Regions from separate parts of the Variovorax sp. LARHSF232 genome, predicted to be linked through region 4. Evidence: predicted binding sites of a transcription regulator. Region 4 holds the regulator's gene; each other region holds the start of a gene.

Region 1 (7,288 bases), on a different contig from region 4:
GCGTGGATGCAGCCGGCTCATGTAACTGCCGACCGCCTCGCGCAACTCGGGCAGGCCGAGGTTGTGCGCATAGAAGGTCTCGCCCTTTTGCAGCGAATCGATGGCGGCCTGGCGGATGAAGTCGGGCGTGACCTCGTCGCTTTCGCCGAACCAGAAGGGCAGCACGTCGTCGCGGCCGAGGCCGGCGTTGGCCACCTCGCGGATGCGCGAGGCTTCGAGGTCTTGAATGGCTTGTCGCATCGCTCAGGGCCTTTGCATGCGGCAGGTGGTGGGCATCTCGGCTTGCTGCGGCGCGATGGTCTTGATCACGCGAAAGCCGTAACCGGAGCCTTCCACGTCGAACTTGACGCCCGGCGTGCCCTGCTTGTCCATCAGCCCCACCACCAGCGGCTGCTGGAACTGGTGATCCGCCGCGCGCATGCGGCCACGCTGGCCGGCGAGTTGCACGTCGGCAGTTTCCATGGCGCGCGCCACCGCCACCGTGTCGGTGCTGCCGGCGCGCTCCAGCGACTGCGCCAGCGCTTCGACCAGCAGTTGCATGCGCATGTGGACGTAGTCGTCCGAGGCCTTCGGAAAGCGGGTGCGGAAGGCCTTGTAGAAGGCCTCCGACTCGGGCGTCTGCACATTGGGCAGCCAATCGGCCACCGCGACCACGCGGCCGATGCCGGCATCGCCGATGGCCGCGGGCGCACCCAGCGCATTGCCATAGAAGGTGTAGAACTTGCCCTGGTAGCCGGCCTCGCGCGCCGCCTTCACCAGCAGCGTGAGGTCATTGCCCCAGTTGCCGGTGATCACTGCCTGCGCACCGCTCGCCATGATCTTGCTGGCGTAGGGCGAGAAGTCCTTCACCCGGCCCATGGGATGCAGTTCGTCGCCGACGATCTGCACGTCGGGGCGAAGCTGCCCCAGCTGCTTGCGCGACTCGCGCAGCACTGCCTGGCCGAAGCTGTAGTCCTGCCCGATCAGGTAGGCGCGCTGCACCGACTTGTCGTCCTTGATCACTTCCATCAGCGCCGTCACCCGCATGTCCGCGTGGGCGTCGAAACGGAAATGCCAGAAGCTGCAGCGCTCGTTGGTGAGCACCGGATCCACCGCCGAGTAGTTCAGGAACAGGGTGCGGCGCGAGGGATCGCGCTCGTTGTTCTTCTCGATGGCGTCGATCAATGCCGCCGCCGTGGCCGAAGAGTTGCCCTGCAGCACGATGCGTGCACCGTCGTCGATGGCCGAACGCAGCGCCGACAGCGCCTCTTCGTTTTGCCCCTTGCTGTCGTAGCGATCCAGTTGCAGCTGGCGCGCGCCGCCAGGCAGCTTCACGCCGCCGCGCTGGTTGACCCGCTCCACCGCCCACAGCAGGTTGCGATACACGGCCTCGCCGGTGTTGGCGAAGGGGCCGCTCATGCTCTCGATCAATGCCAGGCGTATAGGGCTGCCGGCGGGCTGCGTCTGGGCGTGCAGCGGCGCCGCGAGGGCGGCGGCACATAGCGTCGCCAGGCCCAATTTCAAGGCCTTGCGGCGAACAAAAAGTCTTGGATTCATCGACTTGAAACGCCTGCCACCGCTACCAGTTTGGTTGCAGGCGGCACTCATGGTTGGAAGGCCGCGCAGTGTAAGGGACACACCTTTGTCCCCATGTGCTAATCACCCCCAAGGAGTTCCTGATGTTCTTCGCACCCACCGTTCGCACCCGCAGCTACTCGCCGCGCGCCTTCGACCACCGCCTCGAGCGCTTCTTCGACGACGCCCTCGCCTTCGCGCCGCAACGCTCCTTCCAACTGGAGCAGGACGAGAAGAGCTGGACCCTGTCGCTGGACGTTCCGGGCCTGTCGCGCGAAGACCTGACGATCGGCATCGAAGGCGCCGTGGTGCGCGTCGACAGCAAGGCCGACGCCAAGCGCCAGTACAAGGCAGCTTATGAACTGCCGCTGGAAATCGACGCGACCGCCAGCGAAGCCAAACTGGAAAATGGCGTGCTGACGCTCAAGCTGGCCAAGAAACTGCCGGAAAGCAAGGTTGCCCAATTGGCCATCAACTGATCGGCCTCAATGCCCCTCGCACAGAGGGAAAAACATGAAAGCCCGCCAATGGCGGGCTTTTCGTTGTTGCGCAAAAGCACCAAATGCAACCTTTAGTTGCCATTCCTTTTTGTGACGCATTCACAATAATGCCGTCTGGTGTAGCGTCTATGCCAAATTTCCGCGCCTTTGAGAGCTTTTCTGTGAAGTATTCACATATGTAGGCGCATCGCCGTGGCGATCACCCTTGACGCGAAGGAAACCAATGGATACGCAGCTCATGCCCGCGAGTACGAAGTCACGATCGGAAACGCTCATGGTCTTCCTGCCGGGTGCCTTTCTGCATCCGGACGAGTTCGAGCGCGAAGGCTTCGTGAACGCAGTGCGCGAGCGCGACTTGGCGGCTGATGTGCTGCTGGTGCACGCCGATGTCTCCTATTACTACGACCAGACCTTCATCGAGCGGCTGGATTCGGATGTCTTGCGGCCGCAACGGGCGCGCGGCTACAGCGCCATCTGGCTGGTGGGGATTTCCATCGGCGGCTTTGGCGCCCTGATCCACGAGCTGGCGCGCCCGGGCGGTGTCGATGGCATCGTCGCGCTGGCGCCCTACCTGGGCCGTCGCCCATTGGGCGCGGAAATTCACAAGGCCGGCGGCCTGCGCGCCTGGAAGGCCCCTGACGGCCCCCTGCCCGACCAGGAAATGGACCGCAAGCTGTGGCCCTGGCTGCAGCAATACGCCGATTCAAGGAAGGCGCAAAAGCACCTGCCGCCGCTCTATCTTGGCTTTGGCCTGGCCGACCGTTTCGCTTCCAACCACAAGCTGCTGGCCGAGGCCCTGCCCTCGGACCACGTCTTCACCACCGAGGGCGGTCATGACTGGCCGCAGTGGTCCAGGCTATGGAAGAAGATGCTGGACGTGCTGCCGCTGCCCGCCGTGAGCCATCAGCCCAGGCCAAGGCCCAGGATCAGGCCTGCGCAGGCAATGCATCCAATGGCCATCGCGGCTTGACGTCGAAGGCATAGCGTGCCGCGGGCTGTTCCAGCCCGGCCTGGATGCGCATGGCAGCCGCCATCGCGATCATGGCGCCGTTGTCGGTACACAGGTGCAATTCGGGGTAGTGAACGCGCACGCCGCGCTTGGCGCAGGCGGCATTCAGCTGCTCGCGCAGACGCTGGTTGGCGCCCACGCCACCGGCCACCACCAGGCGATTGAGTCCGGTCTGGTCCAGCGCCGCCAGCGATTTTTTCAGGAGCACTTCGACGATCGCCGCCTGGGTCGAGGCCGCCAGGTCGCGCTTGCGCGCCTCCAACTCATCGCCCACCTTGCGCACCTGCGTCAGCACGGCCGTCTTCAATCCGGCAAAGGAAAAGTCGAGATCGCCGCTGTGCAGCAGGGGACGAGGCAGCTTGAAGGCCGACTCGTCGCCGCCCTCCGCCAGCTTGGCCAGCCACGGCCCGCCGGGATAGGGCAGGCCCATCAGCTTGGCGCTCTTGTCGAAGGCTTCGCCGGCAGCATCGTCGATGGTTTCGCCCAGCACCTTGTAGTGCCCCACGGCGTCGACCTCCATCAGCTGGGTGTGGCCACCCGAGACCAGCAGCGCGACAAAGGGGAATTCCGGCGGGTCGGCGCTCAGGAAGGGCGACAGCAGGTGTCCTTCCAGGTGGTGCACGCCAAGCACCGGCTTGTCGAGCGCAGCGCCCAGGGCGCAAGCCACGCCGGCGCCCACCAGCAGCGCGCCGGCCAGGCCGGGGCCCCGCGTGTAGGCGACGACGTCGACATCGCCGATGGCGTAGCCCGCTTCGGCGAGCACCGTCTGGGTCAGCGGCAGCACGCGCCGGATATGGTCGCGGCTGGCCAGCTCCGGCACCACGCCGCCATAGGCCTGGTGCATGGCAATCTGGCTGTGCAGCGCATGCGCGGCCAGGCGCGGCACCGCGCTGCCTTGCAGCTCAACCAGCGCCACGCCGGTTTCATCGCACGAGGATTCGATTCCCAGAACAAACATGCAAGGAGTGTAGGCGGCACACCAGATTGGGGCATGAATGTTGCTCGATGTCCTCAGATCCCCACCCCCAAGCATGAGCACCGGCCTCAATTTCCTCGTTGCCGCCCTGCGTTGCGAAATCGACGCGCAGGGCGAGTTGGCGCGCACCAGCGAGCTGGTGGCGGCCATCGGCCGGCTGGTCCATGCGCTGCAGCGCGAGCGGGGCCTGTCCAACGGCCTCTTGGCTTCGCGCGGCCAGCGCTTTGGCGAGCGGCGCGAAGCGCAGATCCACGCGTGCCTGGCTTGCGAGCAGGCGGTGCGCGCCGGGTTCGACGCGTTGGCTGCCGAGCGCACCCGTCGCACCGTCAACGGCGCCCGCCTGTTCAGCCGCATCGCCTGGGTTCTACCCGGGCTGGACGCCTTGCCGGCCCTGCGCCAGCGCGTCGGCGCCCTCCAGATCGATACGGCCCATGCCACCGCGGCCTTCGTGAAGCTGATCGCCGGGCTGCTGGCCGTGGTCTTCGAGGCCGCCGACGGCGCCACCGACCCGGAGATCTCGCGCCGCCTGGTGGCGATGTTCAACTTCATGCAGGGCAAGGAATTCGCCGGCCAGGAGCGCGCCTGCGGCGCCGCCGCCTTCGCAGCTGGCCGCAGCGAGCCGGCGCGCCAGCAGCAGTGGCTGCAGCTGATCGCCTCGCAGGAGGCTTGCTTTCACACCTTCGTCGAATTCGCCAGCCCGTCGCTGGTCGAGCACTGGCGAACCAGCCAGGCCCCCGTCGAACTGGTGGAGCTGGAACGCCTGCGCCGGCTGGCCTGCGGCGCGCCCGCCGGGGCGGCGCTGGACGCCGAACTCAGCCCGATCTGGTTCGACTGCTGCACCCGCCGGATCGACGCCATGCAGGACATCGAGGCGCTGCTTGCCGCCGAGCTGCGCGCGCTGTCGCAAGAGCGCACGGCGCAGGCCCTGGCCGAACTGCAGGCGCACGAGCAGCTGCTGGCCCGCTGGGCGCAGCAGGGCCCGCCGGACACGGCTGATTTCTTCTTTGGCGATGCGCGCGGCGCGGATCCCGCGGCGCCGCCGCCCGCCGAGAGCGCCGCCACGCCCTACGGCCGCCAGCTGGAGCGCTCCATCCTGCAGCTGGTGCAAGAGCAGTCGCAGCGCCTGCAGGCCATGAACGACGAGCTGGAGACGGTGCGCGCCGCGCTGAACGAGCGCAAGGTGGTCGAGCGTGCCAAGGGCCTCTTGATGGCGCACCGGCGCCTCTCCGAGGACGAGGCGCACAAGATGCTGCGCCAGACCGCCATGAACCAGAAGCGCCGGCTGGTGGAAGTGGCCGAGTCGGTGCTGGCGATGGCGGAATTCCTGCCCAAGGATGCAGCGTCCTGAGCGCTGCCCGACCCGTATTGGTGCACTGCACAAGAAACGCGGTGCGGCCGGCTGGCTGAGCCAACTGCCTTTGGGCGTTGCCGCGCCGCGCCTTTCCCGCTCCTTTTTCGATAGCAGATGAATGATCGGGTCCCGCTGGCACGGCCCTTGCGTTCACCTGGCGCAAAGGCCAACGGCGGTCTTTCTTGAAAAAAGCAGGGGACATCCACGATGGGTGCCCGCCTGCAGCAACGGACAAAGGCGTCCCCATCCCGCAAGGGCTCGTTTTTCCACGAGCGTGCCCTGCGTGCGATGCGGACGCCTTTTTTGTTTTTCTCTTTACCAGTTGGAGTTCGCCCCATGATCGATCCGCAGCGCAAGCAGCCGCCAACGAACAAGCCCGGCCTCAGCCGCCGACGCGTCTTGCAGGGCGCCGCCATCGGCGCGCTCGGCATCGACCCCGCGCTGCGCGCCGCGGTCTGGGCCCAGGGCTCCGACAAGCCCGAGAAGGAAGAAGTCAAGATCGGCTTCATTCCGCTCACCGATTGCGCCAGCGTCGTCATGGCCTCGGTGCTGGGCATCGACAAGAAGTACGGCGTGAAGATCGTGCCCAGCAAGGAAGCCAGCTGGGCCGGCGTGCGCGACAAGCTGATCAACGGCGAACTGGACTTCGCCCACGTGCTCTACGGCCTGGTCTATGGCGTGCACTTGGGGCTAGGCGGCCCCAAGAAGGACATGGCCGTGTTGATGACCCTCAACAACAACGGCCAGGCCATCACCTTGTCGAAGAAGCTGGCCGACAAGGGCGCGGTGGACGGCGCCTCGCTGGCCAAGCTGATGGCCAGCCAGAAGGCCGAATACACCTTCGCCCAGACCTTCCCGACCGGCACGCACGCCATGTGGCTGTATTACTGGCTGGCGGCCAACGGCATCAACCCGATGAAGGATGCCAAGGTCATCACCGTGCCGCCGCCGCAGATGGTGGCCAACATGCGGGTGGGCAACATGGACGGCTACTGCGTGGGCGAGCCCTGGGGCCAGCGCGCCATCATGGACGGCATCGGCATCACCGCCGTGACCACGCAAGACATCTGGAAGGATCACCCGGAAAAGGTGCTGGGCACCACGGGCGACTTCGTCAAGAAGTACCCCAACACCGCGCGCGCCGTGACGGCCGCGATCATCGAAGCCGGCAAGTGGATCGACGCGGGCTTGCAGAACAAGAACAAGATGGCCGAGACGATTGCCGACAAGAGCTACGTCAACACCAGCGTCGACGCCATCAACCAGCGCATCCTGGGCCGCTACACCAACGGCCTGGGCAGGAACTGGGACGACCCCAATCACATGAAGTTCTACAACGACGGGGCGGTGACCTTCCCCTACCTGTCGGACGGCATGTGGTTCCTGACGCAGCACAAGCGCTGGGGCCTCCTGAAGGAGCATCCCGACTACCTCAAGGTGGCCACCGAGATCAACAAGCTCGACATCTACAAGCAGGCGGCGGCCGCCACCAAGACGCCGGTTCCCAAGGACGCGATGCGCAGCAGCAAGCTGTTCGACGGCGTGGTGTGGGACGGCAAGGATCCGAAGAAGTACGCCGATTCATTCAAGGTCAATGTCGCCTGACAAGGAGCCCATCATGGTCAGTGCCGTCTTTCACTCCCCGCTCGAGGCCGCGCGCGCGGTGCCCGTTCCCTCATCCGCCGCATCCAAACTGCCAGCCGCCGCGCCGGCGCCGGCCCGAGCTGTCGTGCCCCCGTTCTCCGAGCCGCCCGCCGCGCGTGTCCCGCGCGACTGGAGCTGGCTATGGATGCGCGTGCTGCCGCCGCTGCTGGGCCTGGGCCTTCTGGTGCTGGTGTGGGAGCTCGTGGCGCTGCGCAGCACCAGCGGCTTTCCCTCGCCGCTGGAAACCTGGAAGC
Region 2 (7,288 bases), on a different contig from region 4:
CATGCGCTGCACCATTCGCAGCGCCAGATGACCATGTGGTCGGACAACCGCAACCATCTGCTGGACGACGCCCTGCGCGATTGCATCATCGTGCTGGTGGCGCAGCTCATCGGCGTGGCACCGGGACAGTTCATCGCGCTGGTGGCCATCACGCAGCTGTCGGAAAGCCTGCAGCATGCCAATCTGCGGCTGTCCTTCGGATACATCGGCGAACGCCTGTGGGTCAGCCCTCGCTTTCACCGGCTGCATCACAGCGTGGGCGTCGGGCATGAGTCGCCGTCCGAACGGCCCGGCGCCCCCGTCCGCCTGGGCGGCCACAACTTCGGCGTGTTGCTGCCCTGGTGGGATGTGCTGTTCGGCACCGCCAATTTCGAGAACCGCTACGACCCGACCGGCATCCGCGACCAAGTCGAGCCCGACGCCAGCGGCCGCTTGCGCGACTACGGGCGCGGCTTCTGGGCGCAGCAGTGGCTGGGGCTGATGCGGCTGGCCGGCCGCGCCTGACTGAAGCCTCCCGGCTTTTCACTTCGCTTCGCTGCGTGTAATTCGCCACCTCCCGAGGAGGGGACCTCACCTGCGGCCCGGCGAAGCCGGTTCCGCAGTGTGGGGCTGATGAAGAACGTGCCAGGGGTGGTCCTTGTTGCCACTGGTAGTTGCTATCCTTCGCGCCGATGCGTCTTATTCTCGATTCCTTCTGGCGCGCCGTTGCCTATTGCCTGCACCCGCGCGTGATCGTGCTGTCGATTGCGCCGCTCGTGCTGATGGCGGCGCTGGCGGCCGGTCTGGGCTACTTCTATTGGGACCCGGCGGTGGCCTGGATGCGCGAGGCGCTGGATGCCTGGCCGATTCTCACCACCTTGTGGGGCTGGATCGAGCGGGCCGGTGCCAGCGACGTGAAGGCGGTGCTGGCGCCGCTGGCGGTGGTGTTCGCCGCCACTCCGGTGATCGTGGTGCTGTCGCTCCTGATCGTCTCGGGCCTGATGGCGCCGCCACTGACCCGGCTCGTGTCGCAGCGCCGCTTTCCGGCCTTGCAGGAGAAGAAGGGCGCTTCCTTCATCGTCAGCGTGTTCCGCTCGCTGGGCATGACCGTGCTGGCGCTGCTGGCCCTGATCGTCTCGGTGCCGCTGTGGCTGGTGCCGCCGCTGGTGCTGGTGCTGCCGCCGGTGATCTGGGGCTGGCTCACCTACCAGGTGATGAGCTTCGACGCCTTGGCCGAGCATGCCGACGCCGAAGAGCGCCGCACCGTGCTGCGCGCCAACCGCTGGCCGCTGTTCGGCATCGGCATCCTGTGCGGCTTGCTGGGCGCCGCGCCCAGCGTGGTGTGGGCCTCGGGCCTGTTGTTTGCCGCCGCCTTCTTCGTGCTGGTGCCGCTGGCCATCTGGATCTACACGCTGGTGTTTGCCTTCTCGGCGCTCTGGTTCGCCCACTATTGCCTGGATGCCCTGGCCCAGCTGCGCGCGGCGCGCGCAGCTGCCGCGCCGCCGTCCGGCGCCCTGCCAGCCGTGGAAATCGACCCGGCCGCCAGCGCCCAATGGGGAGCCCCTTGATGAACAACGACAAGAAAAGCAACGTGCGCTTCGGCCTGATCGTGATCGGCGATGAGATCCTGTCGGGCAAGCGCATCGACAAGCACATGCCCAAGGTGATCGAGCTGCTGGGCGCCCGCGGCCTGGCGCTCAGCTGGGCCGAGTACGTGGGCGACGACCCGGTGCGCATCACCGCTGCGCTGACGCGCGCCTTCGCCTCCGGCGACGTGGTCTTGTCCACCGGCGGCATCGGCGCCACCCCGGACGACCACACGCGCCAGTGCGCCGCCAGGGCGCTGGGTGTGCCCTTGGCGCTGCACCGCCAAGCCGAGGCGCTGATCCGCGAACGCATGCAGGACACGGCGCGCGAGCAGGGCATCCCTTACGAGCCCGACCGGCCGGACAACATCCACCGCCTGAACATGGGCGTGTTTCCGGCGGGGGCCGAGATCATCCGCAACCCCTACAACAAGATTCCCGGCTTTCGCGTCAACGAGGTGCATTTCGTGCCCGGCTTCCCGGTGATGGCCTGGCCGATGATCGAGTCGGTCCTGGACGAGCGCTACGCGCACCTTTTTGCAGCGGGCGGCATCATCGAAAAATCGGTGATCGTCTTCGGCACGATGGAGGCCACTCTGACGCCATTGATGGAGTCCATCGAACGCCAATTCGCCGGCATCAAGGTGTTCAGCCTGCCCAGCGTCGACCACCCGGAATTCGGCCGGCACATCGAATTGGGCGTCAAAGGCCATCCTGAGCAGATCGAAGCGGCCTACACTCTGCTGCTTGACGGCCTGCACGGGTTTGACGCGCGACTTGGTCCTGAATTGGTGCGCTAGTCGCTAAGGCACCAAATAAGAGCTTAACAGCACCACAATGGTGCGTCATGCGCCAGCAACACCCAGTGCGGGCTGCCGTCCCAATGGCACAGAACCTGCATCCTGTGCACCAGATTTCTTCACAACCCATCCAACCAGGAGAATTTGATGGCTAAGACCGTCGCCGATGTACTCAAACTCGTCAAGGAAAACGAGGTCAAGTTCGTCGACTTCCGTTTCACCGATACCCGCGGCAAGGAGCAGCACGTCACGGTGCCGGTCTCGCATTTCGACGAGGACAAGTTCAGCGCCGGCCATGCCTTCGACGGTTCCTCGATCGCCGGCTGGAAGGGCATCGAAGCCTCCGACATGCTGCTGATGCCCGACCCGAATACGGCCGTCATCGACCCCTTCTTCGAAGAAACCACGCTGAACCTGACCTGCGACGTGCTGGAGCCGGCCGACGGCAAGCCGTACGACCGCGATCCGCGTTCCATCGCCAAGAAGGCCGAGGCCTACCTGAAGGCTTCGGGCCTGGGCGACACCGCCTTCTTCGGTCCGGAACCCGAATTCTTCATCTTCGACGACGTGCGCTGGAAGGCCGACATGTCGGGCAGCTTCGTCGAGATCGACGTCGACGAAGCCCCCTGGAACACGGGCAAGAAGTACGAGTCGGGCAACTCCGGCCACCGTCCCACCGTCAAGGGCGGCTACTTCCCCGTGCCCCCGGTCGACAGCACGCAAGACATCCGCGCCGAGATCTCGCTGGTGCTCGAATCGCTGGGCATCCCGGTCGAAGTGTTCCACCACGAAGTGGCCGGCGCCGGCCAGAACGAAATCGGCACCAAGTTCTCGACCCTGGTCGAGCGTGCCGACTGGACGCAAAAGCTCAAGTACGTGATCTGGAACGTCTGCCACGCCTACGGCAAGACGGCCACCTTCATGCCCAAGCCGATCCAGGGCGACAACGGCTCCGGCATGCACGTGCACCAGTCGATCTGGAAGGACGGCAAGAACCTGTTCGCCGGCGACGGCTATGCGGGCCTGTCGGACACCGCGCTGTACTACATCGGCGGCATCATCAAGCACGCCCGTGCCTTGAACGCCATCACCAACCCCGGCACCAACAGCTACAAGCGCCTGGTGCCCGGCTTCGAAGCCCCGGTGAAGCTGGCCTACTCGGCCAAGAACCGCTCGGCGTCGATCCGCATCCCGTTCGTGAGCAACCCCAAGGGCCGCCGCATCGAAGCGCGCTTCCCGGATCCGCTGGCCAACCCCTACCTGTGCTTCTCGGCGCTGCTGATGGCCGGTCTGGACGGCATCGAGAACAAGATCCACCCGGGCGAAGCCGCCACCAAGGACCTGTACCACCTGCCGCCGGAAGAAGACGCGCTGGTGCCCACCGTCTGCCACAGCCTGGACCAGGCACTTGAGTACCTCGACAAGGGCCGTGCCTTCCTGACCAAGGGCGGTGTGTTCACCGATGCCTTCATCGATGCCTACATCGACCTGAAGATGCAGGAAGTGACGCGCTTCCGCATGGCACCGCACCCCGTCGAATTCGACATGTACTACTCCCTGTAAGCCGGATGGCCTCGTGCGCTTGGCGCTCGAGGCCTCTGGTGTCGCAGCCAAGGGACGGCCAAGTGCCGTCCTTTTTCATTTGTGGGGACATGACCCTGGCGTGGATATCGAATTGCATCAAAATGCGTCGATTGCCAGACACCCCGTCAAGATCATGAAGACTCGTCATCACACCTTTCTGTTGGCCGTTTCGTTGGCTGCCATTGCCACGCAGTCCTACGCCCAGACTGGGAAGGTCTGGCGCTGCGGCAACGAATACACGAACAACGCCACCGTCGCCCAGCAGCGCGGCTGCAAGGTGATGGAAGGCGGCAACGTCACGGTGGTGCAGACGTCGCGCCCCAACGTTGCGGCAGCCGGTGGTAGCAGCAGTGGCGCCCGCTCGCCGGCCGGCAGCCCGCGCGTGGACAGCGCCGACCAGCGTGCCCGCGATACCGATGCGCGTGCGGTGCTCGAATCCGAACTGCGCAAGGCCGAATCCAAGCAGGCCGAGCTCTTGAAGGAATACAACAACGGCCAGCCCGAGAAGCAGGGCTCGGAAGCCAAGAACTACCAGAAGTATCTGGACCGCACCGCCGAGATGAAGGCCCAGATCGATCGCAACGAGAGCGACATCGCCGGCATCCGGCGCGAACTCGGCCGCCTGGCGCCGCCGCCCGCCGCGGCCGCGCCCGGGCCCACCACCAACTGATGACGCCTCGCTTCTCCTGCCTGCCGAGGCCCTGAGATGGCTTTCGGCAAACCCGCTGCGCCCGCCAAGCGCTTTCAGGCCTTCGACCTGCTGGCGACCCTGATCGCGGTGGTCAAGAGCGACGGCTCGGTGCTGTTTGCCAATGCGGCGCTGGAAGATGCCCTTGGCACCTCGCGCCGCACGCTCGAAGGCTCGCAGTTCGGCGCCTGCTTCAACGAGCCGCAGGTGCTGCGTACCGCCATCGACGGCGCCCGCGCCAACGATTTCGCCACCCTGCGCTACGAAGCCTTCCTGCGCCGCGTCAACCACGACATGCTGCCGGTCCAGGTCACCCTGGCGCAGGCCGACAGGCCGGGCGAGCTGATCGTCGAGATGTCGGCGCTGGAGCAGCAGGTGCGCCAGGACCGCGAAGAGCGCCTCCTGGACCAGGCCAAGGCCAACAAGGAGCTGATCCGCAACCTGGCGCACGAGATCAAGAACCCGCTGGGCGGCATCCGCGGCGCCGCGCAGCTCTTGCAGATGGAAGTGGAGACGCGCGACCTGGTGGAATACACCCAGGTCATCATCCACGAGGCGGATCGGCTGCAAACCCTGGTCGACCGGCTGCTGGCGCCGCACCGCAAGCCCCACGTGGTGGGCGACGTGAACATCCACGAAGTCTGCGAGCGGGTGCGCTCGGTGATCCTGGCCGAGTTCCCGCGCGACCTGCATATCGAGCGCGACTTCGACCCTTCCATTCCCGAGTTCCGGGGCGACCGCGAGCAGCTGATCCAGGCCACGCTCAACATCACCCACAACGCCGCGCAGGCGCTGGCCGAGCGGCGCGCCGCCGGCGACGCCCAGATCACCTTCAAGACCCGAGTGGCGCGCCAGGTGATCTTCAACAAGCAGTGGTATCGATTGGCACTGGAATTGCATGTCATCGACAATGGACCGGGTGTGCCGGACGCGATCAAGGATCGGATCTTTCTTCCCCTCGTTTCCGGGCGGGAAGGTGGAACCGGCTTGGGATTGACGCTGGCGCAAACCTTCGTGCAACAGCATCACGGCGTGATCGAGTGCGACAGTGTTCCGGGCCGAACCGATTTCAAGATATTGATACCGCTGCCCTAGCGACAAGGAACTAAATGAAGCCGATCTGGATAGTTGACGACGACCAATCGATCCGCTTCGTACTCGAGAAGGCGCTGCTGCGCGAAGACCTGCCCACGCGCAGCTTCACCAACACGCGCGAAGTGCTGGCCGCGCTCGATGCCGCCGCCGACGACGAAAGCCAGGGCCCGCAGGTGCTGGTGAGCGACATCCGCATGCCCGGCGGCTCCGGCCTCGAGCTCTTGGACAGGATCAAGCAGAAGCATCCGGGCTTGCCGGTCATCATCATGACCGCCTACTCCGACTTGGACAGCGCGGTCTCGGCCTTCCAGGGCGGCGCCTTCGAGTACCTGCCCAAGCCCTTCGACTTGCCGCGCGCGGTGGAGCTGATCCGCCGCGCGGTCGACGAAAGCCAGCGCGAAGAAGTGGCCGAAGAACGCATGGTGGCCGCGCCCGAGATGCTGGGCCAGGCGCCCGCCATGCAGGACGTGTTCCGCGCCATCGGCCGGCTGTCGCAAAGCAATGTCACGGTGCTGATCACCGGCGAATCGGGGTCCGGCAAGGAGCTGGTGGCGCGCGCGCTGCACAAGCATTCGCCGCGCACCAATGGGCCCTTCGTCGCCATCAACACGGCGGCGATCCCCAAGGACCTGCTGGAGAGCGAGCTGTTCGGCCACGAGCGCGGCGCCTTCACCGGAGCCCAGACCATGCGGCGCGGCCGCTTCGAGCAAGCCGAGGGCGGTACGCTGTTCCTCGATGAAATCGGCGACATGCCTTTCGACCTGCAGACGCGCCTGCTGCGCGTGCTGTCCGACGGGCACTTCTATCGCGTGGGCGGCCACAACGCCGTGAAGGCGAATGTGCGCGTGATCGCCGCCACCCACCAGGATCTGGAGCAGCGCGTCAAGGTCGGCGGCTTTCGCGAAGACCTGTTCCACCGCCTCAACGTGATCCGGCTGCGCCTGCCGGCGCTGCGCGAGCGGCGCGAAGACGTGCCATCGCTCACGCGCCACTTCCTGCAGCAAAGCGCCAAGCAGCTGGGCGTGGATCCCAAGCGCATTTCCGACGCGGCGCTGGCGCAGCTGTCCAACTTCGGCTTCCCCGGCAATGTGCGGCAGCTGGAGAACATCTGCCACTGGCTCACGGTGATGGCGCCGGCCCAGTTGATCGAGCCCAAGGACCTGCCGCCGGAAGTGCTGGTGGGCAGCGGCGCTGGCGAGGCGCCGATGCCGGCGCAGGCTGGCGCAGGGCATTTCGCTGCTGGCAGCGCCGAGCACGATCTGGCGGCGGAGTTGCCCGGTTCGGCCCTTTCCGCGGGCGCGCCCGCATCGGCGGCTGCCGGTGCTGCGCCTTCAGTGGCTGCCTCATGGGAGAGCGGGCTGGAGCAAGAGGCGCAAGCCCTGCTTGCGGCCGGCCGTCATGACGTGTGGGATGCCCTCACGCGCCGCTTCGAATCGCGCCTGATCCTGACCGCGCTGGCCAACACCCGGGGCCGCCGCATCGAAGCAGCGCAGAAGTTGGGCATCGGCCGCAACACCATCACGCGCAAGATCGCCGAGCTGCACCTCGATCGCGAC
Region 3 (7,288 bases), 270 kb from region 4:
ACAACGACGACGGCAGTCTGCGCGGCGTCCCCAATGCCAAGATCTACAACATGTGCGATGCGACGAAGGAGAGTATTCGTCTGCAGTCCTACGCGCTCACCACCGTGGGCAACTTCGTCTTCGTAAACCTTTCGCCGAACCCTTTGCCGATTGCGGAGCAGTTCTCGGAGGATCTTCTACGAATCTTGCGAGAGGTGTCGCCATACTTTGCGCCAGACGTGTCGTACACCCACTTCGCTTGCAACTACGACTGGAAGCTGAACTTCGAGAATGTCTTGGACTGGAATCACGCCCAGTTTGTGCACTCGCAGACCCTGGCGCCCTTGTTGCAAATCGAAAGCAGCGGAACGTTCAGCGCAGTCGAATCGAATCAATCGAAGCTCTTTCTTGAAGGTTCGCCGCTGGCCGACATCGTCTTTTCAGGAGACGCGCCGCTTGCCGGCAAGGTCGCGCTCAAAGACGTAAGCCGCATTGGGCGCTCTTCCATGCCCTATTCGGCGCGCTGGTTCTCGTCGTTGTTCGAGGAACCTTGCGATCGCGGCGCTTTCTTTGCCTGCAACATCTTCCCCAACGTGAACTTTGGCTCCATTCATGGAGAGAGCTTCTATTTGCAGCAATACGTTCCGACAGCCGCCGGGCGTATCGACTATCACTCTTGGGTGTTCACCACCAAATTGAAGGCGCGCGTTCCGCCTCAGCCGCATCTTCTATGGGGCATTCACCACGCCGAGAAGCGGGTCATTGACGAAGACGCGGTACTGTTGACTGCGTTGCAAAAGTCGCTGCAGGCAGCCGATTCGATCGGGCTGATGGGCGACCACGAGGCCACCTTGCATGCGATGGGGCGCTGGTACATGCAGGAGCTGAGCGAGGAGGGTGCAGCATGAAGGCTCTGCTGGTCGCTGGACCCGACAGCACCTTGCGCGACGTATTCGCCCTCGCGCGCCAGGCGTATTCAGAACGCACCGTGGCCATGCTCGCGATTCCTTCCAGCGACTATTACCGGTTCGACCTAAGCGGCTTGGCGCAGTATCCGGCGGAACAATGGGACATTTGCATTGCCGTCAACGAGTTCTATATCAATGACGTGCGGCGGGCCTTGCACGGGCATGTGTCAGGTCTAGGCTACCGCGGAACCTCCGTGGTATCGCCTCACGCACATATCGATGCGAGCGTGACAGTCGGCGAAAACGTGATCATTCATCCGGGTTGCGTGGTCGGAGCGGGAACATTCATCGGCCACCATACCGTACTGCGACCCAACGTCGTAGTCGCAGAGGATGTATCGGTAGGCTGTTACGTGACGCTGGAGGCCAATGTGTCGGTGCGCGAGCAGTCGACCATTGGGGACTTCACGACGATCTGTGCGAATAGCAGCTTGGCGAGAACGACGCGGATCGGAACCCATTGCTATCTCAATCTCTCGCAGCAATTTTCGGGCGTGATTGCCGACAGCACGTTCTATTCCCCGTCCTTTCAGAATCCCATTCGAATTCTTGGGTGATGGATCCGTCTGATTTGCGACTATGAGAGCCCACGCCGAGGGTATTTCTTGGGTGTGCGCTTGTCACCAGGATGCCAGCAGCGTGACCCGTCCTGCAATGGGACCCATAACCGGCTTGATCAAGCCGGTCAGAGACGCCCGATGAACCTCATCGGGCGTTTTCAACTTTAGGGATTGGTGCGGTCTTTCCCGGTTGTAGATTTGCACGGCCTGCTGAACCATGCGGCTGGCCTGGCTCAGGTCGGCCGGTCGATGTAGCAGGAACTCCATCTTCAAGATCCGGTTGACCGCTCGGCCAGCGCGTTCTGGTAGCAGTCGTAGCCGTCTGTCATCGAGATGCCGTGACGCTGGTGGATCTGCTGATAGTGTTCGAGCAGTACTGGATACCCCCTGTCGGAGTGGTGCACCAGCGCCTGGTGTGTCTGGCGGCTTTTGAGCGCCACTTTCAGCGCCCGGCTGACCTTCTCTGTGCGCGGGCTGTCGTGAACGTGATGGCCCACGATCTTGCGTGACCAAGCATCCGTCACTAGGCTGGGGTAGACGACCCCCCGATCGGTCGGCAGGTACGTGATGTCGTCCACCCACACCTGCTCGCTGCCCGTAGGTCGCACTTGGTTGGGACCTTCCTTGAGCAGGTAGGCTTGGCGGCTGACGCGCCAATGGTGGCAAGCCCTCGACACGCTCAGCCCCCGGGACGAGCCCTTGCGAGAGGACTTGACTTGCTCAAAGGCTTTTTTTGCGACGCGTACCCTATCCTTCTTCAGGACATCAAGCGCGGCCCGGAACAGCCGGGCCTTCTCGTTGGCCTCCTGAAGTAGCACTTCAAGGACCTTGATCTTCTGCTCTGGGGCAGCGGCGCAACGGGCGCGCACGAGGGTTTCTTGATCGGAACTGGCCTGAGCAGCAGAGATGATGCCGAACCCAACTCTGGCGGCCAATCGCAGCCACGCCAGCACCGTCGAGCGGCCTGGATGCCGTAGCGCTCCTGGGCTTGCTTGCAAGTCTGCTCGCTCTTTTCTATCTGCTCAACCACCGAGAGCTTAAAAGCTAGCGTGTAGTCGCGCTGTGTGCGTTTGACGCCTGAATCCATTGACTTGCCTTTTGAGGAAAAAGGTGTCAACCCAGGTCAGGACGGGTCATGAAGCAAAAAAAGCCGCCCGGAGGCGGCTTTCATTTGAGTACCGAGTTTAGCTACGGCATTCAGCCGGAACGTACTTGGCTTGAATGGTGCCCTTGGTGCCCGGCTTCGATGACGCCACCGAGTTGCAGTTCCACGAAATGGAACCGGCGGTAGGAATCGTCGAGCCGGTGGCGGTGGCGGCGGTGCCAACGAGGCCCGTGGCGCTGGTGGTGCCGCCGTCGCGCGGGGACAAGATCAGAGTGGCGCTATTGTCGATCGCAGGGACGTACGTGATCGTAATTTCGCCATTGAGGTCGTTAATCGCGACGCCGGCGACGTTCTTGGTCGCGCCCGGGGCAGTCCAGCCGGACGAGAAAACGGCGCCATTTGCGGCATTCTCGGCGACGGCAGTCTTGGCAGAACCAGCCATGGCCAAGCCTTCCGATACCTTCGCGCGCACCGTGTAATCCTGATACGCCGGCAGCGCCACAGCAGCCAAGATACCAATGATCGCCACAACGATCATCAGTTCGATAAGGGTGAAACCCTTCTGCACATTGCGTGCAATGGAACGACGGTTCATTTACTTACTCCAGAGGTTGGTTCAGTTCAGTTTTCAAGCTAAGCCCGGGAACCCCCGGAGCCGGACTTGTAACCGCACCATTTGTGCCAACCTGGGCGCCAGAACCTTTAGGCCTCATCCAACAGGACTTTGTTCACGTTCCGGTTACAGTCCGTGACAAATTCTGTTGCAACTGCGCCGACAACACTGACAATTTTGTCACTCGCCAGCACGGAATGTCGCTTCGTCAGAGGACCAGGACGTCGTCGGCCTCAAGCCAGCGGATGTCGTGCTGGGCGATGCCGTCGCTGCTGCCGATCTGGCTCATGATCTCGGCCGTCTCGGCTGGCTTGGTGTGGGTGATGTAGATGGGGTAGTGCTTGTCGGCACCGATGCAGGCCAGCTCTTCGATCAAGGTGGCAGGCGACAGGTGGCGGCTGCGTTCGGCCAGGGCCTGCTCGCGGTTGCTGAAGGCGGTCTCGATGACCAGGGCGCCCACGTCGAGCTGGTTCACCCGGTTCCAGAAGTGCTGGTTGCGCTCGGTGTCGCCGCTGAAGACCCATTGGCGCCCGCCCTGGGCGCAGCTCACGGCATAGCCGCAGGCAGGCACGGTATGAAAGGCCGGCAGCACTTCGACGTTCTTGGCGTTCTGGGTGCCCAGGCGCAGGGTCTGGCCAATGGCGATTTCATGGAAGACGACGAAGGGCGCGTCGCGGCTCGGAATGTTGGAAAAGTCGGGCCAGATGATGTTGTTGAAGATGTGGGTGCGCAGCGCGGCAATGGTCTCTGGCAGCGCGTGCACGCGCAGCGGCCGGGTGCGGCGGCTGGCCACGGCGTCCAGCATCAAGGGCAAAGCGGTGATGTGGTCCAGGTGCGAATGGGTCAACACCACATCGTCGATCTCGATCATCTCGCGCAAGGTCAGATCGCCCACGCCGGTGCCGGCGTCGACCAGAAGGTCGCGATCGATCAAGAACGAGGTCGTCCGGCAATCCTTGGCAATGGCGCCAGAGCACCCCAACACACGCACCTGCATTTGGCAGCGCCCTTTTTATATGAGTTGCTTGAGAGTACTACTTGGATGCGAACCGGGTTGCGCCATCCCACTCGGGATCGAAGGGGCACAAGGACATTGAGGCTAATCGTTCGGCATACCGGCGGTAAAGGACTTTTTTGGCATCTTGCGCAATGAGCGAATCCAGCAGGGGCTGGGCCTTCGCCGGCTGCTGGGCCCGGTAGGCCGCCAGCACTTGTGCCCAGTCGCCCAGTGCCCTGGCTTCCTGCGGGTTCAGCTCGGCGTGCAGGCCCACGGGCGTGTGGATGGTGACGGCTTGTTGCCGGCCCCGCACCCGCACCAGGTCGAGTTCCTGCCAGGCGTAGGCCGATGCCGCCATGGCGGTCGATTCGCTGGCCACGATCGCCACGCCGTAGGCGCCGCCCAGGCCTTCCAGCCGGGCCGCCAGGTTGACCGCGTCGCCGATCACCGTGTAGCTGCGGCGCACGGCCGATCCCATGTCGCCGACGCTCATCAGGCCGGTGTTGAGGCCGATGCCAACGCTCACTTCAGGGCGGCCGGCGACGCGGTTGGCGGCGCTGAGTTCTTCCACGGCTTGCGCCATTTCCACGGCGGCGCGTACCGCGAAGGTGGCATGCAGCGGGTTGTCCACCGGCGCGCCCCAGAAGGCCATGACGCAATCGCCCATGTACTTGTCCACCGTGCCGCCGTGCCGGCTGATGATTTCGGTGAGCCGGCTGAACATGTCGTTGACGAAGGCCTGCAGCTCGACCGGCGGCAGGATCTCCGACAAGCGGGTGAAGCCGCGCATGTCGCAGAAAAGCACTGTGAGCTGCTTGCTTTCGGCGCGCATGCTGTAGCGCTCGGGCTCCTCCTGCATCTGCTCCACCAGCTGCGGCGGCACGTAGGTGCCGAACAGGTTGGCCAGCCCGCGGCGTTGGCGCGCCTCGACAAAGTAGCCCCAGCCCATGTTGAGCGAGAAGGCCGCGATCATCATGAAGATGGCGGACGCCAGCGGCAGCACCAGGCTGTGGGCCATGAAGAGCCAGGTGTTGAGCCCGATGACGGCAGCCGCAACCGCCAGAAAGAGCAGCGTGGCGCGGGTCACCGACAGCAAGGGCAGGCCAATGGCCAGCACCAGTCCGGCCGCGATCAGCACCGAGACCTCGTAGCCCAGCGAATAGTCGGGCAGGGTGAAGAAGCGCCGGTCCAGCAGCGCCGAGATGACATTGGCGTGCACCTCCACTCCCGGAAAAGTGGCACTCACCGGTGTCGCACGCAGATCCTGCAGCCCGGGTGCAGTGGTGCCGACCAGCACGATCTTGTCCTTGAGCTCTTCCGGCGGCAGCCCGCCATAGAGAACGTCAAGTGCCGAGAGGTACTGGAAAGTGCCGCCCTGCGCTCCCCCCCGGCCGAGATAGGGAACGAGCAGGCTGGCACGCGCCGTGAGCGGCACCTGCAGCGCGTTCGGCCCCTGCCCCAGCCGCAGGACTTCTGCCGCATGCCCGGAGCCGTCCGGCGCTAGCAAGGGCGTCACGCCGGACAGCCCGGCTGCCAGGCGGAACACCGCCAATCCCAGCGATTCGTAGTAGCCGGGCGAAGCCGCACCAGCCGAGTAGTAGGCCAGCAGCGGGGCGGCGCGCAGCACGCCATCGCTGCGCGCGCTGATGGCCGCGTTGATGAAACCGGCGGTGCTCGCCGCCTTGGCCAGCGCCGCGATGTTGCTGCCGAAGCCGTTCCACTGGGTTGCGTAGATGCCGCCAGCCGAAAGCGCTGTCGGCGGCAGCACCGGTGGCGGCAGCACGCCCTTGGCCAGCGGCGACTGGCCCTGCGTCAGGTAAAAGCCCAAGGCGACGCGGTGCCCCTGCATCGCACGGGCAAAGCTGCCGTCGTTGTCCAGGGAGGGCGCGAGCTTGTCCAGCTCAGCGTTCAAGGACGCGTTGCCGCGCAGCGGGCCTTGTGCGAGCTCTCGCAACTTCACCAGGCCCGAACTGCGGTCTTCCTCGGCGAAAACCATGTCGAAGCCGAGGACCGCCGCCTTCTGCCGCTCCATGAGCTCGGTGGTCAGGCGCGCCAGTTTGTCCCGCCCCCAAGGCCACTGGCCCACGGCCTGCAAGCTCTCGTCATCGATGTCGACGATGACGATGCGCGGGTCGAAGCGCTCCGGCATGGTCAGGCGCAGGCGCCAGTCGTAGATGTTGAAGTCCAGCCCGTCGGTCGCCGGCCGGCGCTCGACGACGATGGCGTGCCACACCAGCAACGCCACCGGCAGCAGCGTGATGAGGATGCGCGGCCAGCGTCTCAGCAAGGCCGCCATGCTGCCTTTGGCTCAGCCGTAGACGAACTGCATCCGCGTTCCGCCCAGCTCCAGCGTGTCGCCGTCTTGCAGGGCAACGGCCTCGGCGCCCAGCGGCTCGCCGTTGAGCAGGGTGCCGCCGTCGATCGGCGCGACCACATAGCCTTGCAATCGCCGGGTGACTGCGGCGACAGCCACGCCCGGCTTGCCGATGGTGGTGACCACCTTCTGCAGCGAAACTTCGCGCCCGATACCGGCGCCGGACAGCACCCGCAGCACGGCAGCGCCACTGGCTCCGGCCAGCGGCATCTGCGCGGTGGGTGCGACCGAAAGCGGCACGTTGCCCGAGGGCGTGGTCTGTGGCTCGCCGGCGTAGGAAGAATCCACCGGCTCGCTCGAGTTGCCGCGCGCCAGGTAGCGGATCTTGTACTTGCCGACCTCGATGAGGTCGTGATGCTCCAGCGCCTGCTTCTTGACGGCCGTGGCGTTGACGTACGTTCCGTTGGTGCTGTGCAGGTCTTCGATGTAGACATCGCCGCCGATCATGTGCAGCACGGCATGCTCGCCGCTCACGGCCAGATTGTCGATCACGATGTCGTTGTAGGGCCGCCGACCGAGGGTCGTGCGGTCCTTCGCGAGCGTCACCTCCTTGATGACAACTCCATCAATCGAGACGATCAATTTGGGCATGGCCCGCTCCTCAGTCGAACGAGATAGTAGTTATTGTTGTTGTCTGGCGGCTTTGATTGTTGCCGCCAGAAACCATCTAAACCCGCACTTCTACATCGGGA
Region 4 (7,288 bases):
CCTTCTCGGTGTCGTATGTGGCGCGGACCATGCAGCTGGCCATCACGATGCTGCTGCTGCCCGTCATCGTGATGAGCCTGGCTTTCGGCGCGCCGCCGGTGATGGGGCTGGCCGGCCTGGGCGCCGCGCTGCTGGTGATGATGTGGAAGCTGGTGGCGCAGCGCTCCTGCAAGCTGGAAGACTCCATCGGCCAGAGCCACAACGAGAGCGCGCTACGGGCCCAGGCCCTGGCCGGCTTGCAGACGGCCAAGCAGGCGCAGGCCGAGCGGCTGCGCTTCTTCTCGGCCGCCAACCATGACCTGCGCCAGCCGGTGATGGCCATCGGGCTGCAGGCCGAGGTGCTGCAGCAGCAGCTGCACGACGGTGCCAGCCCCGCCACGCTTCGGGCCACCCTGTCGGCATTGGCGCGGGCGCAGCAGGCGCTGGAGGGGCTGACCCAGCAGTTGCTGGAAATCGGCCGCATCGAAGCCGCCGCCGACCTGCTGACGCCAGGCCCGGTCGCGCTGGCCGCGCTGCTGGGCGAATTTGCCAGGCCGGCCGGGGCTGCGCACCGGGTGCGGGTGCGCTGCCCGGCCGATGCGCTGGCCTGGAGCGACCCGGTCGCCCTGCGCCGCATGATCGCCAATCTGGTGGACAACGCGCTCAAGTTCTCGCCGCCGCCGCACGGCCGCGTGCTGTTGGCCTGCCGCCAGCGCGGCGACCGGTGGCGCATCGAGGTGCGCGACAACGGCGTCGGCATCGCGCCGTGCGACCAGGAACGGGTGTTCGGCGACTTCGAGCAGATCGGCAACACCGCGCGCAATCTGCGGCACGGCCATGGCCTGGGCCTGGCCATCGTGCGGCGGCTGGCGCAGCGGCTGGACGCGCAGATCAGCCTGCGCTCCGCGCCGGGACGCGGCTCGGTCTTTGCCTTCGCGCTGCCGGCGGCCCCGCAGGGCGCGACCAGCACGCCAGCGGCGCGCGGGCCGCAGCAGGCGCCCGAGACGCCGGCCGCCGCGCTGCGGCCCGGCCTGTCGGTGCTGGTGGTGGAGGACAACGCCGTGGTGGCCGAAGGCCTGGTCGCCATCCTGCGCCACTGGGACGCCCGGCCGCGCATCTATGGCAGCGCCGACGAACTGATGGCGGACGGCGTCGACCTGCACGGCGTCGACCTGGCGTTGTGCGACATCCGCCTGCCGGGTCGCACCGACGGCGTGGCACTGGCCGAGCAGTTGCAGCGCCTGCGGCCGGAGCTGGCCATCGCCCTGGTTTCGGCCGACATCGACGAAGCCACCAGCGCCCTGGCGCGCGAGCGCGGCTGGCATGCCCTGCGCAAGCCGGTGCAGCCAGGCGCACTGCGCGCCGTGCTGGCAGCGGCCCAGGCCGAGCGCAGCCTCGCTCCGGTGGCCGCTGACGCTTCCTGAGTTGCCCGACGGGCTCGAAGCACCGTACCCCCGGGCATACCCGAATAGCGCACGCGATTCTCGGGCAACTAGATGTCAGTTGTCCTATGACTTATATGTTTTCAGATATCTTTACTGATGTAAACGTTATCCGCAGGGCCTTGAATACGCGGGCGGTTGGGCCTAGCATCCGCGACTCAGTTGTATGACGACTGATGACACCGCCGATTTGTTGGAGATCGTGCGGCACTTCAACCCACCCGAGGAAAACAATGAAACGCAGAGACTTCACCCTTTCCGTCCTGACGCCGCTCACCCTGGCGGCCTGCGGCGGAGGCTCGGACAGCGCCACCACGTCCGGCGGCTCGACGTCGGCCGCCGCGGCTGCCGCAGTGGCCGAAAAGCAGACGCCCCAGAAGACAGCCGCCAAGGCGTTGAAGGAGGCCGCGGTCTACATGGACGAAACGGTGTCCTACCGCGGCGGCTACGTCTGGTCCTATTCGCCCGACCTGACGCAGACCTTCGGCGAGATGGAAGCCAAGCGCACCATGTGCTGGATCCAGCCGCCCGGCACCCCCTCGGTGGGCCATGTGTACCTCGACGCCTACCACGCCACCGGCCAGGAGCGCTTCTACGAGGCGGCCGAGCGCACCGCGCTGGCCGTGGCCGCAGCCCAGCATCCGGCCGGCGGCTGGAACTACATCTTCGATTTCGCCGGCGAGGAATCGCTCAAGCACTGGTACGAGACCATCGGCGCCAACGGCTGGCGGCTGGAGGAATTCCAGCACTACTACGGCAATGCCACTTTCGACGACGCCGGCACCGCCGTGGCCTCGCAGTTCATGCTGCGGATGTACCTGGAGAAGAAGGACCCGCGCTTCCTGGCACCGTTGCAAAAGGCCATCGGATTCATCCTGGCCGCCCAGTTCGGGCCGGAGTTCGGCATTGCCGGCGGTGGCTGGCCGCAGCGCTTCCCGCATTTCGCCGGCTCGATCACGTCGATGCCGCTGCCCAACCCGCAGCAGCTGCCGGCGGGCGCGCGCGCCGGCATGGAAGACGGCGACTACACCCTGCACGTCACCTTCAACGACGACGTGATGGGCGAGAACATCAAGTTCCTCACCATGTGCATCGTCGCCCTGGGCGAGACGCGGCTGGTGGAGCCGATCACGCGCGCCATGGACTGCATGCGCCTGATGCAGAACCCCGGGCCGCAGGCCGGCTGGAGCCTGCAGCACTTGTCGCGCATCACGGGCGGGCGCAATGCCGGCGAGCCGGCCGGCGCGCGCAGCTACGAGCCGCGCTCGCTGGCCACGCACACGACGCAGACCAACATCCAGCAGCTGTTCAACTACTTCACCCTGACCGGTGATCGCAAGTACCTGCAGCGCATTCCCGAAGCCATCGCCTGGCTCAAGACGGTGCCGCTGCCGGCCAACGCGGTGCAGCTCAATCCGCTGCTGGCCGGCCGCACGCATCCCACCTTCGTGGAGCTGGGCAGCAACGAGCCGCTGTACGTGCATCGCTACGGCTCCAACATCCACAACGGCGCCTACTTCTACGACAAGGACATCACCAACACCGTGAGCCACTACTCGGCCGGCCGCGCCATCAACATCGCCAGCCTGGAGTCGAGGTACAACACGCTGGCGTCGATGAGCGACGCGGCGGTGGCGGAACTGGTGGCGCGCTCGCCGCTGCGCAGCACGCAGCCGCGCGAGCTGCCCAAGTACTTCTCGATCCGCGAGGTCGACTTCCCGGACCTGTTCCTGGGCGCCAAGATGACGACGCCGGTGGTGCCGCAATCGGAGGTCGACACCCTGATCGACGAGCTGGGCACCAAGCACTACTGGACCGCGCCCGTGCCCGAAATCGTGAATCCCTTCCGCGGCCCCGGACCGTCCACGCCCTACACCGGCACCGCCTACCGCAGCAAGCATGTCGGCGATGTCTACGACACCTCGCCCTACCCGGCCGACAACCCGCCCGAGATCGAGCCGTATGTGAAGCGGGAGAAGCCGCAGTTCATCGTCACGTCGGACTTCATTCGCCGCATGGGCCGGCTGATCTCGTTCATCGCGCCGGCGGCCTGACACCGCCCGGGCACGCCGGTCAAAGTGCCTTGCGCAAATTGGCCGGCGCGATGCGCAGCGCCTCGCGGTACTTGGCGACCGTGCGGCGCGCGCATTCGATACCCTGCTCCTTGAGCATGTCCGACAGTTGGCTGTCGGACAGCGGCTTCTTCAGGTCTTCCGAGCCGACGAACTGCTTGATCAGCGCGCGCACCGCGGTGCTGGAGGCATTGCCACCGGTCTCGGTGCCCAGCGCCGAGCCGAAAAAGTACTTGAGCTCCACCGTGCCGAAGGGCGTGGCCATGTACTTTGCGGTGGTCACGCGGCTGATGGTGGATTCGTGCAGGCCCAGCTCGTCGGCGATCTCGCGCAGCACCAGCGGGCGCATGGCCAGTTCGCCGTGCACGAAAAAGCTCTTCTGGCGCTCGACGATGGCATTGGACACGCGAAGGATGGTGTCGAAGCGCTGCTGGATGTTCTTGATGAACCAGCGCGCCTCCTGCAGCCGCTGGCTCAGCGCCTGGCTGCCCTCGCCCTTGTGGGCCTTGAGCGCACCGGCGTAGATGTCGTGCACGCGCAGGCGCGGCATCACGTCAGGGTTGAGCTGCACCCGGAACTTGACGTTGGTGCCGCTGCCCAGGCGGGTAACGATCACGTCGGGCACCACCACGTTGCGCTCCACGTTGACAAAACGCCGGCCCGGCTTAGGCTCCAGCCGCGCGATGAGCTGCATGGCGGCGCGTACCTTGTCTTCGCTCGAGCGCGTGAGCGTGGCCAGGCGCTTGAAGTCGCGCCGCGCCAGCAGGGTGAGCGGTTGCTTGCAGACGGCCAGGGCGGTCTTGCGCACCTCGGCATGCGGCTCGTCCTCGTGCTCGCTGGCCAGGCCGCGCAGCTGGATCGCCAGGCATTCGCCCAGGTCGCGCGCGCCGACGCCCGCCGGCTCCAGGCTCTGCAGCAGGCCCAGCGCCATCTGGAAGCGGTGCACCAGGTCGTCGAACTGGTCGTTGTCGTCGCCGGCCAGGCCCGAGGCCAGGGCGGGCAGCGAGTCTTCCAGGTAGCCGTCCTCGTTGAGCGACTCGATCAGGAAGCGCAGTGCGGCGCGGTCAACTTCGGACAGCCGCAGGCTCAGCGCCTGCCGGTGCAAAAAGTCTTGCAGCGATTCCTGGCTGCGCGCCAGCTCGGTGGCGTCGGCGGCCTCGTCGTTGCCCAGGTTGTTGTTGCGCGCCGGGGCGTCGCTGCCCCATTCGCTGTCGTCCGGCGCCATGTCGACGCTGCCGTCGCCTTCCCAGTCGGGCTCGGCATCGGCGATGTCGGCGGGCGCGTCGGCGGCCGTGACTTCGGCGTCTTGCGCCGCAATGGTGCTGACGCCGTCCTGGCCGTTCATCAGCGCCAGGCCCGCCGCCTCCTCGTCGCGCACGTCGCGCGCGGCCGTCGCATCCTCGGCCGCGAGGCCGAATTCCTCGCGCGGCGCTTCCTCGGCGCTGCGCTCGAGAAAGGGGTTCTCGTCGAGCATCTGCTCGACTTCCTGCGACAGCTCGAGCGTGGACAACTGCAGCAGCCGTATCGACTGCTGCAATTGCGGAGTGAGCGCGAGATGCTGCGATACGCGCAGCGACAGGCCTTGCTTCATGGACGTGTTCGCGCAGCCTTCTTACATGCGGAAGTGTTCGCCGAGGTACACCCTGCGCACGTCGGCGTTTTCGACGATTTCCGTGGGCGTTCCCTGTGCCAGCACATGCCCGTCGCTGATGATGTAGGCGTGGTCGCAGATGCCCAGCGTCTCGCGCACGTTGTGGTCGGTGATGAGCACGCCGATGCCGCGCTCCTTCAGGAAACTGATGATGCGCTGGATCTCGATCACGGCGATCGGGTCGATGCCGGCGAAGGGCTCGTCCAGCAGGATGAAGCGCGGCTGCGTGGCCAGTGCGCGGGCGATCTCCACGCGCCGCCGCTCGCCGCCCGACAAGGCCAGCGCGGGTGAGTCGCGCAGGTGGTCGACGCGCAGGTCGGTCAAGAGCTCTTCCAGCCGCTCTTCCATGCGCGCCTTGGACAGCGGCTGCAGCACGCCGCGCTCGTCCGGCTCGCGCTGCAGCTCGAGCACGGCGCGCACGTTGTCGGCCACGTTGAGCTTGCGAAAGATCGAGGCCTCTTGCGGCAGGTAGCTCAGGCCCATGCGCGCGCGGCGGTGGATCGGCATGTGCTCGATGGCTTCGCCGTCGATGCTGATCAGGCCGTCGTCGGCGCGCACCAGCCCGACGATCATGTAGAAGGAGGTGGTCTTGCCGGCGCCGTTGGGGCCCAGCAGGCCCACCACCTCGCCTTTTTGCACGTCCAGCGAGACGTCCTTCACCACCGTGCGGCTGCCGTAGTTCTTCTTGAGGCCGCGCGCCTGCAGCCTGCTGGCGCCGTTGCGGCCGTCGCTCGAGGACGCTTCCATGCCTGCGCGATCGATCACTTGCTGCCTCCGCCACCCAGCGTGGTGCTGGGACGCAGGCCCTTGCCGGGCGCAGGCGCAGGCGCCTGCTTGCCGCCCGCCGGCGCGCCCGCCTCGGCCCGCGGCGCCAGCACGGCGCGCACCCGGCCGCCGTCGGCATTGCTGCCGCCAGGCGCCTGCGGCGCGCCGTTCACGCTGAAGGTGTCGTTGCTCTGGTCGTAGACGATCAGCGCGCCGGTGGTTTCGTCGTTCACCTTGGCGCCGACCAGGCGGCGCATCACCGCACGCCGCACGAACTTCACGTTGTCGGCACGGCTGTCGTATTCGATGACTTCGGATTCGCCTTCGATCCACTCGTCGCTGCCGGGCTCGCCGTCGCGCTTTTGCTTGAAGTAGGCCAGCTTGCCGGGCGCCGCCGTGACCACGCCGTACTGGTAGCCCTCCGGGTCCTGCCGCACGTCGATGCGGGCGCCGCGAATGACGATGGTGCCCTTGGTCACCACCACGTTGCCGTTGAACACGCTTTCCTGTTTCAGGTCGTCATAGCGCATCGCATCGGCTTCGATGTTCATCGGCTTGTTGCGGTCAGCCTTTTCGGCCTGCGCCGGGCCGGCACCGGCCAGCGCCAGCACGCAAAAAAGAACGGCGCCGCCAAGCCGGTGAAGGACGTTGGCAGAGAAAGGGAGAATGGAGGGAAATGTCATAGGGCACGAAACTTGCTCTCGACAGATTGTAGGGGGCAAATGCGACGCCCCCGACGAAAAAGCCCGCCGAAGCGGGCTTTGCGGATGCACCGGGCGGGGCCGGTCAGAAGCTTCTCAGGCCTTGCGAGCTTCGCCGATCAAATAGTCGGTGATCTGCAGGGCGCGGTCCAGGTTGCGGGCCAGTTCGCCGTCCACGTAGTAGCGGCCGGCCACGCCCAGCGCCGGCACGCCGCCGACCTGGTAATCGTTGGTGAGCTGGGCCGCCCGCTTGACCTTGCCGGAAACGGTGAAGGACTTGTACATCTCGGCAAACTTCTGGCCGTCCAGGCCGGGCTGCTTGCCGGCCCAGTCCAGCACGGCGGCATCGCCGAAGATCGGCTGGCGCTGCTTGTGGATGGCGTTGAAGAGGGGCATCTGGAACTCGTCCACCTTGCCCAGCGCCTCCAGCGTGTAGTACAGGCGTTGCTTGCTTTCCACGTCATTGCCGACAAAGGGCACGGGCACCCGGCGGAAGGCCACGTGCGCGGGCAGCTTCTTGACCCAGGCCTCCAGGGTCGGCTCGAACTGCGCGCAGTGCGGGCAGTTGTACGAGAAGAATTCGACCACCTCGACCTTGCCGGCCGGCGCATCGACCGGCGCGGGCTTCTTCAGTGCGACGTAGTCGGTGCCGGCCTTGAAGGCGCCTTGCGCCCGGGC

What was found. The regulator sigma-54, encoded in region 4, starts transcription at its own class of promoters, with help from an activator protein. The targets are predictions, from matches to a motif close to TGGCANGNAANCTGCTTT.
Region 1: ACIPRI_RS00875 (CmpA/NrtA family ABC transporter substrate-binding protein) is a predicted target of sigma-54. The motif match lies at 5,524-5,541, and genes of this name have one in related genera.
Region 2: glnA (type I glutamate--ammonia ligase) is a predicted target of sigma-54. The motif match lies at 2,450-2,467, and genes of this name have one in related genera.
Region 3: ACIPRI_RS07195 (pilin) is a predicted target of sigma-54. The motif match lies at 3,279-3,296, and genes of this name have one in related genera.

Annotation. Positions count from the first base shown of each region.
Region 1 covers NZ_JBIXJS010000001.1:181,758-189,045, forward strand. Annotated here, with positions in the region: gene ACIPRI_RS00845 (pyridoxal phosphate-dependent aminotransferase) at 1-240, opposite strand, end outside; gene ACIPRI_RS00850 (branched-chain amino acid ABC transporter substrate-binding protein) at 244-1,536, opposite strand; gene ACIPRI_RS00855 (Hsp20/alpha crystallin family protein) at 1,659-2,033, shown strand; gene ACIPRI_RS00860 (alpha/beta hydrolase-fold protein) at 2,293-3,024, shown strand; gene tsaD (tRNA (adenosine(37)-N6)-threonylcarbamoyltransferase complex transferase subunit TsaD) at 2,981-4,021, opposite strand; gene ACIPRI_RS00870 (nitrate- and nitrite sensing domain-containing protein) at 4,095-5,387, shown strand; gene ACIPRI_RS00875 (CmpA/NrtA family ABC transporter substrate-binding protein) at 5,727-6,995, shown strand; gene ntrB (nitrate ABC transporter permease) at 7,009-7,288, shown strand, end outside.
Region 2 covers NZ_JBIXJS010000001.1:376,891-384,178, reverse strand. Annotated here, with positions in the region: gene ACIPRI_RS01855 (sterol desaturase family protein) at 1-504, shown strand, start outside; gene ACIPRI_RS01850 (EI24 domain-containing protein) at 672-1,547, shown strand; gene ACIPRI_RS01845 (competence/damage-inducible protein A) at 1,547-2,365, shown strand; gene glnA (type I glutamate--ammonia ligase) at 2,513-3,928, shown strand; gene ACIPRI_RS01835 (hypothetical protein) at 4,083-4,619, shown strand; gene glnL (nitrogen regulation protein NR(II)) at 4,656-5,732, shown strand; gene ntrC (nitrogen regulation protein NR(I)) at 5,747-7,288, shown strand, end outside.
Region 3 covers NZ_JBIXJS010000002.1:370,737-378,024, reverse strand. Annotated here, with positions in the region: gene ACIPRI_RS07210 (aromatic ring-hydroxylating oxygenase subunit alpha) at 1-887, shown strand, start outside; gene ACIPRI_RS07205 (hypothetical protein) at 884-1,504, shown strand; partial or broken gene ACIPRI_RS07200 (IS3 family transposase) at 1,568-2,594, opposite strand; gene ACIPRI_RS07195 (pilin) at 2,692-3,207, opposite strand; gene ACIPRI_RS07190 (3',5'-cyclic-nucleotide phosphodiesterase) at 3,434-4,222, opposite strand; gene ACIPRI_RS07185 (CHASE2 domain-containing protein) at 4,260-6,518, opposite strand; gene ACIPRI_RS07180 (FHA domain-containing protein) at 6,531-7,187, opposite strand; gene ACIPRI_RS07175 (Stp1/IreP family PP2C-type Ser/Thr phosphatase) at 7,264-7,288, opposite strand, start outside.
Region 4 covers NZ_JBIXJS010000002.1:639,367-646,654, reverse strand. Annotated here, with positions in the region: gene ACIPRI_RS08355 (ATP-binding protein) at 1-1,403, shown strand, start outside; gene ACIPRI_RS08350 (pectate lyase) at 1,655-3,475, shown strand; gene ACIPRI_RS08345 (RNA polymerase factor sigma-54) at 3,495-5,084, opposite strand; gene lptB (LPS export ABC transporter ATP-binding protein) at 5,106-5,891, opposite strand; gene lptA (lipopolysaccharide transport periplasmic protein LptA) at 5,906-6,592, opposite strand; gene ACIPRI_RS08330 (thiol:disulfide interchange protein DsbA/DsbL) at 6,707-7,288, opposite strand, start outside.